DNA from 3 places in the Mesorhizobium sp. M1050 genome. Region 2 is predicted to be linked to each of the others. Evidence: predicted binding sites of a transcription regulator. Region 2 holds the regulator's gene; each other region holds the start of a gene.
The links. The regulator LexA, encoded in region 2, represses DNA repair genes until DNA is damaged. The targets are predictions, from matches to a motif close to TGTTCNNNNTGTGTTCNG.
Positions count from the first base shown of each region.

Region 1: NKH57_RS03295 (ImuA family protein) is a predicted target of LexA. The motif match lies at 3,285-3,302, and genes of this name have one in related genera.
Region 3: NKH57_RS03560 (DNA recombination protein RmuC) is a predicted target of LexA. The motif match lies at 1,619-1,636, and genes of this name have one in related genera.

Region 1 covers NZ_JAMYMV010000003.1:198,711-203,118, reverse strand. Annotated here, with positions in the region: gene NKH57_RS03305 (error-prone DNA polymerase) at 1-783, opposite strand, end outside; gene NKH57_RS03300 (DUF6504 family protein) at 780-2,258, opposite strand; gene NKH57_RS03295 (ImuA family protein) at 2,200-3,261, opposite strand; gene NKH57_RS03290 (metallopeptidase family protein) at 3,444-3,866, shown strand; gene NKH57_RS03285 (TetR/AcrR family transcriptional regulator) at 3,936-4,408, opposite strand, start outside.
Region 2 covers NZ_JAMYMV010000065.1:23,386-27,793, forward strand. Annotated here, with positions in the region: gene kynA (tryptophan 2,3-dioxygenase) at 1-295, shown strand, start outside; gene kynU (kynureninase) at 376-1,623, shown strand; gene lexA (transcriptional repressor LexA) at 2,067-2,819, shown strand; gene NKH57_RS26840 (ComEC/Rec2 family competence protein) at 2,813-4,408, opposite strand, start outside.
Region 3 covers NZ_JAMYMV010000004.1:46,050-50,457, forward strand. Annotated here, with positions in the region: gene NKH57_RS03555 (GFA family protein) at 1-308, shown strand, start outside; gene NKH57_RS03560 (DNA recombination protein RmuC) at 315-1,586, opposite strand; gene def (peptide deformylase) at 1,690-2,220, shown strand; gene fmt (methionyl-tRNA formyltransferase) at 2,226-3,179, shown strand; gene NKH57_RS03575 (GNAT family N-acetyltransferase) at 3,176-3,685, shown strand; gene truA (tRNA pseudouridine(38-40) synthase TruA) at 3,816-4,408, shown strand, end outside.

The DNA.
Region 1 (4,408 bases), on a different contig from region 2:
CGAAAAAGTCAGCTCCTGCGCAAACCGCAAGGTTTCGGCCAGTGCCTGCGGATGCCTGCGGAACAGGCGCGCCATCTCCATTGGCGGCTTCAGGTGGCGTTCGGCATTGGCGGCCAGTTGCAGCCCGACCTCGGAGACGGGTGTGTTGAGGCGGATCGCGGTCAGCACGTCCTGCAGCGGGCGCCGTTCGGCCGTGTGGTAGAGAACGTCGTTGGTCGCCATCAGCGGGATGCCGGCGCTCTCGGCAAACGCCGCTGCCTGCTCGATCCGGAAACGGTCATTGCCGGCATAGTCGGGCGAAACGCCAAGCCGCAGGTTCCGGCCGAAACGATGCTTGAGATCACGAAGCAAGGCGAGACGGTCTTGCGCCCCCGCCGTCAGATCGGGCAGGACCGCTAGCGACATCAGATCGCCCCATTCGAGCAGGTCGCTGCGCTGGAGAAGGGTGGCGCCCTTTTCGTTTTCATCGCGCAGGTTGGCTTGGGTGAGCATGCGGCAGAGATGACCCCAGCCCTTGCGGTCCCTGGGATAGGCGAGAATATCCGGCGTGCCGTCGCCAAAAACCAGCCGGCAGCCGGGGTGGTAGGAAAGCTTTTCCACTTTGGCCTGCTGCCAGGCGCGCACCACGCCAGCCACCGTGTTGCGGTCGGCAAGCCCGATCGCGGAAAAGCCCAAAAGCTTGGCGGCGACCACCAGTTCCTCCGGCTTGGAAGCGCCGCGCAGGAAGGAGAAATTCGACTGGATGCCGAACTCGGCATAGGGAATGACGGTCAGCGCGTTCATGCGAAGACACCATGCAGGAACCAGCGCGGCGGGACCTGCGAGGCGCCGCCGTAAAGGCCTTGACGGTAGAGCCAGTAGCGGCGGCCGTCGGCATCCTCGATGCGGAAATAGTCGCGTGTCGATGCCGCTTCGTCGCCTGGCGTCTCGCGCCACCATTCCGCCGCGATGCGCTCCGGCCCCTCGGCTCGCGTCACTCGGTAGAGCGCGCGCCGCCAGCGGAAGTTCAGTGGCGGTCCCTCCGGCATTTCGGTGGCCGGCACATCGATGGGTTCGGGCGAGCGGAACAGCCGGATCGGCCGTTCCGGCGGGAAGATGGTTTTCGGCGCCTGCAGCCTGTCCGGCCTCTTCGGCGGCGTGGTCCGGCGCGGCGCTTCGGTGAAGGGGATCGTGGCGACGGCGCGCTCCGGCAGATGGCTTTCGACGGCAACCGGCTGCAGGACCGCGCCATCGCCGAGCCGGGCGCGGATGCGGTCGGCAAACAGCGCGATATCGGCGCCGTCGTCGATCACCTCGCCGGCAAGGTCGGCCTGCTGCATGTCGAAAACGGCTGATGTCAGCACCGAAAGCCGCACCAGATCGAAGCCATAGCCGGCATCGATATCCTGTTCGAGCGCCGCCAGCCGCTCGTGGAACAATTTCTGGATCAGCCGGGGCTCGCGCATCGGCCGCGAGGTGCCGATGGCGATGCGGCTGACGGCGCCGTCGACGCGAAAGAGCAGCAGCGCCAGCGCCCTGGCGCCCTCGCCGCGGCGCTCGAGGTCGATTTTCAAGGTCGTCGCCAGCATGCCCACCAGACGTTCAATGTCCTCGGTCAGGGTGACGGGCTCGGCCAGATGGCGTTCGACCGAAAGCGGCGCGACGGGAAGGCGCGGCGACACCGCCTCGTCGAGACGGCCAAGCGCCTGGTCGAGGCGCAAGAGCAGCAAGGCGCCGAAGCGGCGGGCGAGCGGCGCGCGCGGTGCCGCCATGACGGCGCCCGCCGTGCGCAGGCCGACGCTTTCCAGGCTGGCGCGGGTCGCCGGCTCGATGCGCAGCGCGGCCAGCGGCAGGGGTGCGAGCAGCGCTTCCTCCTCGCCGCCATCGACGATGCGGTCGCCGGCAAACCGTGCCGCCGCCCAGGCCGCACCCGGTGTCGCGGCAAGCCCGGCGCGGACGTCAAACCCCTGATGGAAGAAGCGCGACAGGATATTGTCCAGCATGGCGCGTTCGCCGCCGAACAGATGGGTGCAGCCGGTGACGTCGAGAAACAGGCCGTCCGCCCCGTCCAGCGCCACCAGCGGGGTGTAGCGGTCGCACCAGTCGGCAAGGCCTTCGAGCAGGCGGCGGTCGGCCTCCGGATCGGCCTCGACGATGTCGATCGACGGATGCATGGCGCGCGCATCGGCAATGCCCATGTCGCGCTTCAGGTGCAGCGCCTCAGCCCGCTCGTCGAGGGCCGAGATGCGTTGCGCGTTGCGGTCGCGATGGCTGATCACGAGCGGTGGGCGAGACGGCGGCAGGTGATCCGACGGCCGGGAACGCCAGGACCGCCCCAGACGCTGCCGCAGGATCCGTTCCACCGCCAGATAGGGAAACCAGAGGGACAGGATTCTTTGTCCGGCCTCTCTCTTCGCCCCTTCTATCGTCGCCCGCTCTTTCGTCGAATGCGCGTTCATCGGGGTTCCACTCCAGTGTGAATTGTCCAGGCAGGGCCGTGCGGCTCTTGCCGATGGTGAGGGTGAAGGCCGGGTGGCCGATCGAGCCGGCGAGCGGCCCGGCGATGGTGTCGCGCGGTACCGCCGGCGCCGACGCTACGATGAGACGGACGGGGGCCGCCGTCGGTTCGGGCTCTGCCGCCTGCCGCAGCAGGAACACCGGCCGGCCGGCACCTTGCGCCCGCGCATGCAGCCGGCGCGTCGCGGTCAGGTCCAGCCGCTGCGGATTGCCGCGAATTTCCAGGATGACGGCGGCGAGCGCCGTCATCCGGGCCGCCTCCTCGGCGACCCACAGCGCATCGACGAGTTTTGGCGCCTCGGAAAACAGCAATTGTTCCGGCTGGATGCCGAACGAGGCATGAAGCCCCCTGGCGTAGGGAAAGCCGGCTTCGCGGAAGATTTCCGTGGTGCCGATCCACAGCACCGGCAGCCCTTGCGCCTGCTTGAGGATCAGGCTGGTGAGCGACAGGGCGAAGCCGGCGACGGCCCCGGCATCGCGGGTTTGCGTGCCATGGATTTCGCTCAGGGCTGCCTTCGGCAGGCCGCCGCTCAGGGCGGCATCGAGACGCTCGACGCCGGTGGGCAGGTACGCATCCGGCAAAGCCGCGGCAATGCCACGTCGGACGATTGTGAGATCGGTATTGGGCGTGACATCGGTTTTGGCGTCAGCATCAGGGGTCGCTGCGGCCGGCGCCTGCAGGCGCTCGGGCAGCGTTCCCTCGATTTTCGCGATCTGGCGGCGCAGGGCAAAAACAGTTTCCCGCGCCACGGCGGTCATCGCCATGACGGTCAGCTTCCACTCACAATTGTTCCTGTTATGTTCCCTATAGATTCCAGAGGGTGCCGGAAGAGTCAAGCGGAGTCATGGGGAATTTATTCCTCTCCACCTGATGGTGCAGGCGCATCAGCCCGTTCATTTGCCGATTCCGGTGCGAAAGCCTATATGCCCGGATCAAAGGACAAAGCATGGCCCGCATCTACAAGACCCGCACCTGGCACGACGAACTCTCGCCCTCGATGGACGAAATGGAGTTCCTGGCGCTGGAGGCCTATGCCCATCTGCCGGAGGATTTTCGCAAGCTGACCGGCGAGATCGTCATCCAGATCGCCGAATTCCCGACCGACGAGATCATGGACGATCTGTCGCTGGAGACGCCCTTCGACCTGCTCGGCCTGTTCGAAGGACGCGGCATCGCCGAGCGCTGGAATCCGCAGACCGGCGAAGGCCCGAACCGCATCACGCTCTACCGCCGCGCCATCCTCGACTACTGGTCCGAGAACGAGGAAACGCTGGGCGACATCGTCACCCACGTGCTGATCCACGAGATCGGCCATCATTTTGGGCTGTCCGATGACGACATGGAGAAGATCGAAGAGGCGGCCGAGTAACTGGTTCCTAGCCGCGTGAAATGTCCACTCCACTCAAGTCGATCCAGAACTCAGCGGCGGCAAAGGCTTCTAAGATTTCGCTTCAGAGAGGTTGGTCATCCGGCTGATGAAAAGATGCAGCGCCTTCCGCAGGGCGAGCGATGGCGGCTCGGACGGATGCCACTGCGAAAAATGACCATCAACCACCATTCGTGCCAAGCCATAGACAAATGCACGAGCGGCAAGAACCAGATGATCGAAGTCTGCGTTCGCAGCCAGCTTACCCTGTTGTTGTGCTTGGGTCAGCAGGTCGATCATCTTCCGGCGAATGGCCTCATTCTGTCCGCGAAGACTGTCCGACCCGTCGAAATCAATCAGCGTTCGGGAACTGATGACCTGGAAATGCGTGGGATTGGCGATCGCCCATTCCAGATAGCCTTGTCCGATTGCTTCGAAGGCCACGATGGGATCTGCGCTGTCGACTTCTGAAAGTGCATCGGCCACGGCCTCTGCCAGCCTGCTCATGGCCTGTTCGGCTACCGCGGTCAGCAGCGCTGTTTTCG
Region 2 (4,408 bases):
CGATGCCAGGCGCACGGATTGGCGTGAGACGCGAACCGAGAATGAAGAGGTTCTGGTCGCCTGGCAGACCATCTACCGCGACCCGCAGCGCTACTGGATGTTCTACGAACTGGCCGAGAAGCTGGTCGACTTCGAGGACTATTTCCGCCGCTGGCGCTTCAACCACGTCACCACGGTCGAGCGCATCATCGGCCTGAAACGCGGCACCGGCGGCACGTCGGGTGCTTCGTATCTCAAGAAGATGCTCGAGGTCGTGCTGTTTCCGGAGCTGTGGGCAGTCCGTACCCGGCTTTGACACAATCGAAATGAGAACAGGCACATCGAGGGCGCGCTTGCAGCGGAAAACCTTCGCGAACAACCGAGGACTGACTGACCATGAGTGGAATTCCTGATCTCGCTGCAATCGAAGCGATGGATGCCACGGATCCGCTCCGCGCCATGCGCGATCGTTTCATTCTGCCGGAGGGGGTGATCTATCTCGACGGCAATTCGCTTGGGGCAGCGTCGCATGCCGTTTTCGGCGAGCTGCAGCAGGCGGCCACCGAGGAATGGGCCAAGGATCTCATTCGGGCCTGGAATACAGCCGGATGGTTCGAGATGCCGATCGAACTCGGCGACCAGCTCGGACGCTTGATCGGGGCCGCAGCCGGACAGACTGTTGTCTGCGACACGACGTCGATCAACATCTACAAGGTGCTACATGCCGCGATGGAGATGCGGCCCGGCCGATCGGCCATCGTCGCCGAGGCTGACAGTTTTCCCACCGACCTCTACATCGCCGAAGGCGTTGCCTCGACCCGGGATGGGGTCCTTCTGCGCCTCGCGGGCGTCGACGCGCCAACCATCGAAGAGCTGATCGACGAAAGCGTCGCGGTGGTGCTGGTCAACCACGTCAATTACAAATCGGGTGAACTGCGCGACATGGCGGCGCTGACGCGCATAGCTCATGCGGCCGGAGTGCTGATCGTCTGGGATCTATGCCACACCGCTGGCGCTCTGCCAGTCGAGCTCGATCATGCAAAAGCCGATTTCGCTGTCGGCTGCACCTACAAGTACCTCAACGGCGGTCCAGGCGCGCCGGCCTTCATCTATGCCGCGCAACGCCACCACGGCGCGATCAGCCAGCCGCTCAGCGGCTGGTGGGGGCATGCACGGCCCTTTGCCTTCGAACGAGGCTATGTTGCCGGCACCGGTATCCGCCGCTTTCTGTGCGGCACGCAGCCGGTCCTGTCGATGCGGGCGCTCAAAGGTGCGCTCGCAATCTGGAACGACGTCGACGTGGCGGCATTGCGAAAGAAAAGCGTCGCGCTGACCGAACTGTTCATCCAGCTCGTCGAAGCGAAGTGCGGCGCCTATGGCCTCACGCTGGAGAGCACCCGCGACGCGACCAGGCGCGGCAGCCAGGTGTCGTTCGTTCACGATCATGGCTATCAAATCATGCGGGCGCTGATCGAGCGCGGAGTGATCGGTGACTTCCGCGCGCCGTCAACCATCCGTTTCGGATTTACGCCGCTCTATGTCGGCTACAAGGACGTGTGGCTGGCGGTCGAGGTGCTGGAAGACATTCTGCGAACGGATGCATGGAAGGACCAGCGTTTCGCCGTCAAGGAGGCCGTGACCTGACGCAGTCGTCCCAACTGTTGTCGCATCGTTGCCTCTTGGTCGGATGATGGAGGGACGAATTTCCAGTGCACAAATCCGGTTGCCGCTGCTGGCCAACACTGGCATCAACAAATTAACCAAGGTTGGCATTTTGGCTTCGTTTCGTTCACGGCAGACGAACGCATGGAAGGCTGGAAATGCCCCGTCGCGGATCCATGGGCAGCTCATGCCAAAGCTTGGGCCAACGATGGGCGGCAGCCCATTAACCATAACAATTTCAATGCCGGAAAGCGCCTTGTGACGGCATGCCGTGATCACCCAAGCGCGCTGGCGCGCGCCAAATAATTTCAGCGGCCTTAACAGATTCATTAAACTTTAAACGGTTGCAGAACACAACTGGAACATATAGTGTTTGTTCTGGGTTTGTTTTCTGATTCTGGTTTTTAGGTACCCTGGGGGCCGCCATGCTGACACGCAAGCAACACGAACTGCTGATGTTCATTCATGAACGCCTGAAGGAAAGCGGCATTCCGCCATCCTTCGACGAGATGAAGGAGGCGCTCGACCTTGCCTCCAAATCCGGGATTCATCGTTTGATCACGGCACTGGAAGAGCGCGGCTTCATTCGCCGGCTGCCCAACCGGGCACGCGCGTTGGAAGTGCTGCGGCTGCCGGATTCGATCGCGCCCGGCCTCAACGCCGCAAAAAAATTCTCGCCAAGCGTCATCCAGGGCAGTCTTGGTCAGGCCAGCGTCGGCCAGGGCGGCCTTGGCCGGCAGATCAAGCCGACGTCTTCGCGGATGCCTTCAGCCGGCAATGACGACGACGTGGTCTCCGCCGTGTCGATCCCTGTGATGGGGCGCATCGCCGCCGGTGTGCCGATCGATGCCATCCAGCACCAGACCCATTCGATCTCGGTGCCGCCGGACATGATCATGGGAGGCGAGCACTATGCGCTGGAGGTCAAGGGCGACTCGATGATCGAGGCCGGCATCTTCGACGGCGACACCGTCATCATCCGCAACGCCGATACGGCGAGCCCTGGCGAGATCATCGTGGCGCTGGTGGATGAAGAGGAAGCGACGCTGAAGCGGTTCCGCCGCAAGGGTGCCTCGATTGCTCTCGAAGCCGCCAATCCGGCCTATGAGACGCGGATTTTCGGACCAGACCGGGTCAAGGTGCAGGGCAAGCTTGTCGGCCTGATCCGCCGTTACTGAGGCAGCTGCGGTTTAACGACGGGCTTGTCCGGTCTCTTGAAGGGCGGCAGGCCCCTCGCCTCACGCGAAAACTTACGTTGCACGTGCCAAGGCCGGTAGGGCCTACCCACCGCAAAGCTGACCGTTGCCGGCGTGGTCGCCGACTGGCGATCGAAGAAGACGGCAGCACTGCCATTGCGAGCCAGTTGCCGTTTGGTGATGACGAGAACCAGCGGGTTGTGACAAGCGTCATAGGCCGTCGCGTCGTTGATGACGATCAGGTCGGCGAAGCCGCAGGCTTTCCAGGTGTCCTTTCGGTCCTCGACATAGGCAATGATAGCTCCGGACGGATGCCTGGCGAGACAAACGCCTGATGTGCAATAGAATGGCGCTCCCGGCGGCATTTCAGCCGCATCCTCGACGTCGAATTGCCCGTCGCCTTCGTCGAACACCTCCGGCGCGATAATGCTTTCGGATGTCAGCGCACGCTTCCAGTTGTCGACGGTGAATTCGTTCGGCCTGGCCCGGCTGACCGCGAGTTCGCCGCCGCCAATCGGCAGCGCCACCAGCCTTGCATCCTCCGAGACCAGCACGTCAGGTACGCGCGTATCCGAGACGGTCAACAGGCCGGCAAGCGCGAAGGGAAGCGCTGCGAGCCGCAACCATGTGGTCGCCATCGTCGCGATGACCAAGGCAATCGTCACCAGCACGACGGATTGCTGCGAAATCAAACCGATTGCGTCGACTGGCGAACGCTCGGAAATCCATCCGGACATCGCGATCATCACCGTCAGGCCTTTGCCCATCAGATAGAGGGCCGGCCAGTCAAACCCGAATGGCATCAGCAGCGCGCTGGCGACAGCCAGGAACATCACGACTGTTACGATAGGCATGATGGCCAGGTTGGCGAATAGGCTGAGCGGCGACACACGCTGAAAATGCCAGATGGCAAACAGCGCCGTGGCGCTGCCGGCGATGATGGATGTCATGGCAAGGCCGCCTGCCGCCAGCAGGAATTTTCGCGTCAGGAAGCCGGGCAAGGATCGCTTTGGCGGCGGTGGCCTCGCTTTCCCCGCACGATGATCCGCCCAGCCGGCATAGGCGCCGACCAGCGCGGCCGTCGCGGCAAACGACATTTGAAAACTCGGGCCGACCACTTCATGCGGCGACACCATGATGACGGCGATCGCCGAGATCGCCAGATTGCGCATCGTCAGCGCAGCCCGATCAAACAGAACGGCAATCAGCATCACCGCCAGCATGATGAAACTGCGCTCGGCGGCAACGACGACGCCTGAGATGACAAGATAGGCGGCGATCGAGAACAGTGCGGCGGCCGCAGCATACTTCTTGACCGGGCGACGCGCGGAAAAATTCGGAAACAGAGCGAAGGCGCCACGCAGCAAACCCATGATGGTGCCAGCGACCAGCGCCATGTGCAGTCCGGAAATGGAGATGATGTGATAGATGCCGGTACGCCGCATCGCCTCGTTCACGTCATCGGGAATGCCGGCGCGAACGCCGACGATCAGCGCCGCGGCGATCTCGCCTTCGGCGCCACCGACGCTGCCCCTGATGTGATCGGCAATGGCTTCACGGGCTTTTTCGAT
Region 3 (4,408 bases), on a different contig from region 2:
AACTGACCGGCACGGCTTTTCGCGTGACGGTTCCGGCGCTCGAAAGCAACTACCGCATCACCAAGGGTACGCCGAAAATCTACATCAAGACAGGATCGAGCGGCGCCAAGCGCGCGCAGGCCTTTTGCGGCGAGTGCGGCTCGCATCTATACGCCACATCGGTTGGCGACGGGCCGAAAGTCTATGGCATCCGGGTCGGCACGGCGAGGCAGCGCGATGAACTGGTTCCCCGGATGCAATACTGGCACCGCTCGGCATTGCACTGGCTGCCGGAATTTCAGGACATGACCACCGTCGAGGAGCAGTAGCGCTGTTCAATCGTCGCCTTCGACGACCCTCAGCCTGAGCTGCCCGGTCTTCGAATCGGCAACGCGAGCGCCCGTGTCAGCCTTTGCAGCGGGAGGCCGCGACGCGGCGTCCGCCGCGGCTTCGCCGTCGGCCTGCGCGCCGAACTCCAGCGCCTCGATCTTCTGGCCGCGCTTGGTGACCTTCGAAGTAGAAACCAGGATGTCGTCGATGTCCTTGGCGGACTGGCCGAAATGGACCTGCAGCTTGCGCACCCGCTCATCGACACGCGCAACATCCTCCATCAGCCGGATGACCTCGCCCTGGATCAGGTGCGCCTGTTCGCGCATGCGGGCGTCCTTGAGGATCGCCTGAATAACCTGGATCGACAGCATCAGCAGCGACGGCGAGACGATGACGACACGGGCGCGATGCGCCTTGTGGACGATCGCCTCGAAATTCTCATGGATCTCGGCGAACACCGATTCCGAAGGCACGAACATGAAGGCGGTGTCCTGGGTCTCGCCCTGGATCAGGTATTTTTCCGAGATATCGCGGACATGGATCTCGATGTCGCGGCGGAATGCCTGCGAGGCGACCTTCTGCAGGTCGGCGCCATCGGCGGCGCGGATGGCGTTCCAGGCTTCCAGCGGAAACTTGGCGTCGATGGCAAGCGACGGCGCGCCGTTCGGCATCTTCACCAGGCAGTCGGGCCGGCTGCCGTTCGACAGCGTCGCCTGGAATTCGTAGGCGCCGTGCGGCAGGCCGTCGGCGACGATCGCCTCCATGCGCGACTGACCGAAGGCGCCGCGCGTCTGCTTGTTGGAGAGTATCGCCTGCAACTGCACGACCTGGCCGGCGAGCGACTGGATGTTACCTTGCGCGACATCGATGATCGCCAGCCGCTCCTGCAATTTGGCCAGGCTTTCATGCGTCGATTTCGTCTGCTCGGTCATGGTCTGGCCGAGCCTGCCGGTCATGGCATCGAGACGCTGGCCGATCGACTGCGTCAATTCCGCTTGCCGCGCCCCGAACACTTCGGCGATGGCGCCCATGCGGCCCTGCATCTCGGCCTGGCTTTGCAGAATGCCGGCCATTCGCGCCTCGGCGTCGCGGGCATGATCGGCGGCTTCGGCGGCAGCGACTGCGCGCGCTTTGGCCGACCGCCACAGCGCGACAACGAGCGCCACGAACAGGCCGAGAACCAGCAAGGCGCCGAAGGCCAGCGCATGGCCGAGTGTGATCGTGGTGGCGCCAAGCCGGGCGACAGGTTCCGAAAGGATGGTGCTCAGATCATTCATGTGGACAGCATAAACGATTCGCCCTGATCGCACAGATCAAAACGTGAACGAGCTTCGCGCGCAACGGTTGACGCTTTTCGCTGGAGGTCTTAGGTGGAGCGCCATGCCGATCAAGCCGCTCATCATCCTTCCCGATCCCATCCTGCGCCAGGTTTCCAAGCCGGTGGAGCGTGTCGACGCGCCTTTGCGCAATTTAGCCGACGACATGCTGGCGACCATGTATGACGCGCCCGGCATCGGGCTGGCCGCAATCCAGATCGGCGAGCCGCTGCGCATGCTGGTGATCGATCTCGCCAAGGAAGACGAGGAGCCGGCGCCGCACGTCTTCATCAACCCGGAAATCCTGGAGAGCGCCGATGCGCGGTCCGTCTACGAGGAAGGCTGCCTGTCGATCCCGGACTATTATGCCGAGGTCGAGCGCCCGGCCGCCGTGCGGGTCAAGTATCTCGACCGTGACGGCAAATTGCAGGAGATGGAGGCCGAGGGCCTGATGGCGACCTGCCTGCAGCATGAGATCGACCACCTCAATGGTGTCTTGTTTATCGACCATATCTCGAAGCTGAAGCGCGACATGGTTGTGAAGAAATTCAAGAAGCTCGCCAGAGACAAGGCGCCGGGCAAGCTGGTGGGATAGGGGAAATGCCCCTTCGCGTCATCTTCATGGGCACGCCGGAGTTTTCGGTGCCGACGTTGCGCGCCATCGCCGAGGCCGGACATGAAGTCGCAGCCGTCTACACCCAGCCGCCGCGCGCCGCCGGACGGCGCGGGCTGGAACTGACGCCGTCGCCGGTGCAGCGCGAAGCGGAGCGGCTGGGCATCGAGGCGCGTACACCGACTTCGCTCAAAGGTGAGGCCGAGCAGGCCGCTTTCCGGGCCTTGCGGGCCGATGTAGCCGTGGTGGTCGCCTACGGCCTGCTGCTGCCGAAGGCGGTTCTGGAGGCGCCCCGGCTTGGCTGCATCAACGGCCATGCCTCGCTTTTGCCGCGCTGGCGGGGGGCTGCACCAATCCAGCGCGCCATCATGTCCGGCGACAGCGAAACCGGCATGATGGTGATGCGCATGGAAGAGGGTCTGGACACCGGTCCGGTCGGATTGGTTGAAAAATGCGCCATCGAGCCCGATATGACAGCCGGCGATCTGCACGATCGATTGATGAGCGTCGGCGCAACCCTGATGGTGGAAGCGCTGGCCCGACTGGAAAGGAACACGCTGACATTTGCCGACCAGGCGGTGGAAGGGGTGACCTACGCCAAGAAAGTCGATAAATCCGAGACGCGCGTGGACTGGACTCGCCCGGCGAGCGAGGTCCACAATCATATTCGTGGCTTGTCGCCCTTTCCCGGCGCCTGGTCGGAGATAGAAATTGGCGGCCGCCCGGAACGGCTGAAACTGCTTCGCTCGACGCTATCGCAAGGCCTGTCGCTTTCGGAAGATTTGGGCGAGTCGGGAGGAATTCTCGATGACCGGCTGACTGTCGCCTGCGGGGCAGGCGCGATCAGGCTGGTCGAAGTTCAACGGGCGGGCGGAAGGCCTGCTGCCGCGCAGGAGTTCCTGCGCGGGGCCAAGATCGAAAAAGGAATGAAATTCTCATGAGCATGATGTCGATACGCGCGGCGACGCCGCGGGATCGCGAGGCCATTCGCCTCGTCGAAGAGCACGCTTTTGGCCAGCAGGCGGAGGCCGGGCTGGTCGACGCGCTGGTGACCGGCGGCGACGTCGTCGCCGAACTGGTGGCGGAAGAAGACGGCCAGGTGGTCGGCCACATCCTGTTTTCCCGGCTGTTCGTCGAAAGCGGCGGCAAGAACTTCGCGGCCGTGGCGCTGGCGCCGTTGGCGGTGGAGCCTTCGTTCCATGGCAGCGGTATCGGCGGCGCGCTGATCCGCGAGGCGCATATCCGCCTCAAGGACACCGGCGAGACACTGGCCGTGGTGTTGGGCGATCCGGCCTATTACAGCCGTTTCGGCTACAGTCACGCCCGCGCCGAAAAGTTCGAGAGCGAGTATCAAAGCGAGGCTCTGCAGGCATTGGCCTGGGGCGATGCTCCGGAAGCCGGCAAACTGGTCTACGCGTCGGCCTTCGGCTCGGCACTCGCCGCGTAGGCGGCAACAGCCCTAGAGCCGGATGATTTCAGGTCGAATCCACCTGAAATCTGAATCCGTCTCTAATCCAAGAGATCGAGCATGATGTCGTCCGAAAACCGCTTCACACTTTTCGGCGTCTTGCCCTAGCATGCCGCGTTTTCGCCTCGACATCGAATATGACGGCAGCCTGTTTGCCGGCTGGCAGCACCAGGCGGACCAGCCTTCGGTGCAGCAGGCGATCGAGCAGGCGATCGAAAAATTCTGCGGCGAAGCGGTCCGGCTGCGCGCCGCCGGCCGCACCGATGCCGGCGTGCATGCCACCGCCCAGGTTGCGCATGTCGACCTCGTCAAGGCGTGGCCCAACGACAAGGTGCGCGATGCCGTCAACGCCCATCTGCAGGCGGCCGGCGCGCGCGTCGCCGTGCTCAAGGCAACGGTCGTCTCCGACAGCTTCGACGCGCGATTCTCGGCCACCGGCCGCCACTACCTCTACCGTATCCTCAACCGCCGCGCGCCGGCCGCACTCGACAAGGGCAAAGTGTGGTGGGTGCCGAAACGGCTTGACGCGGGCGCCATGCACGAAGCGGCAAAGGTCCTGGTCGGACGGCATGACTTCACCACCTTCCGCTCGACCCAGTGCCAGGCCAACAGCCCGATCAGGACGCTGGAGCGGCTCGACGTGAGCAGGCAAGATGACGTGATCGAGGTAAGGGCTTCGGCGCGCTCCTTCCTGCACAATCA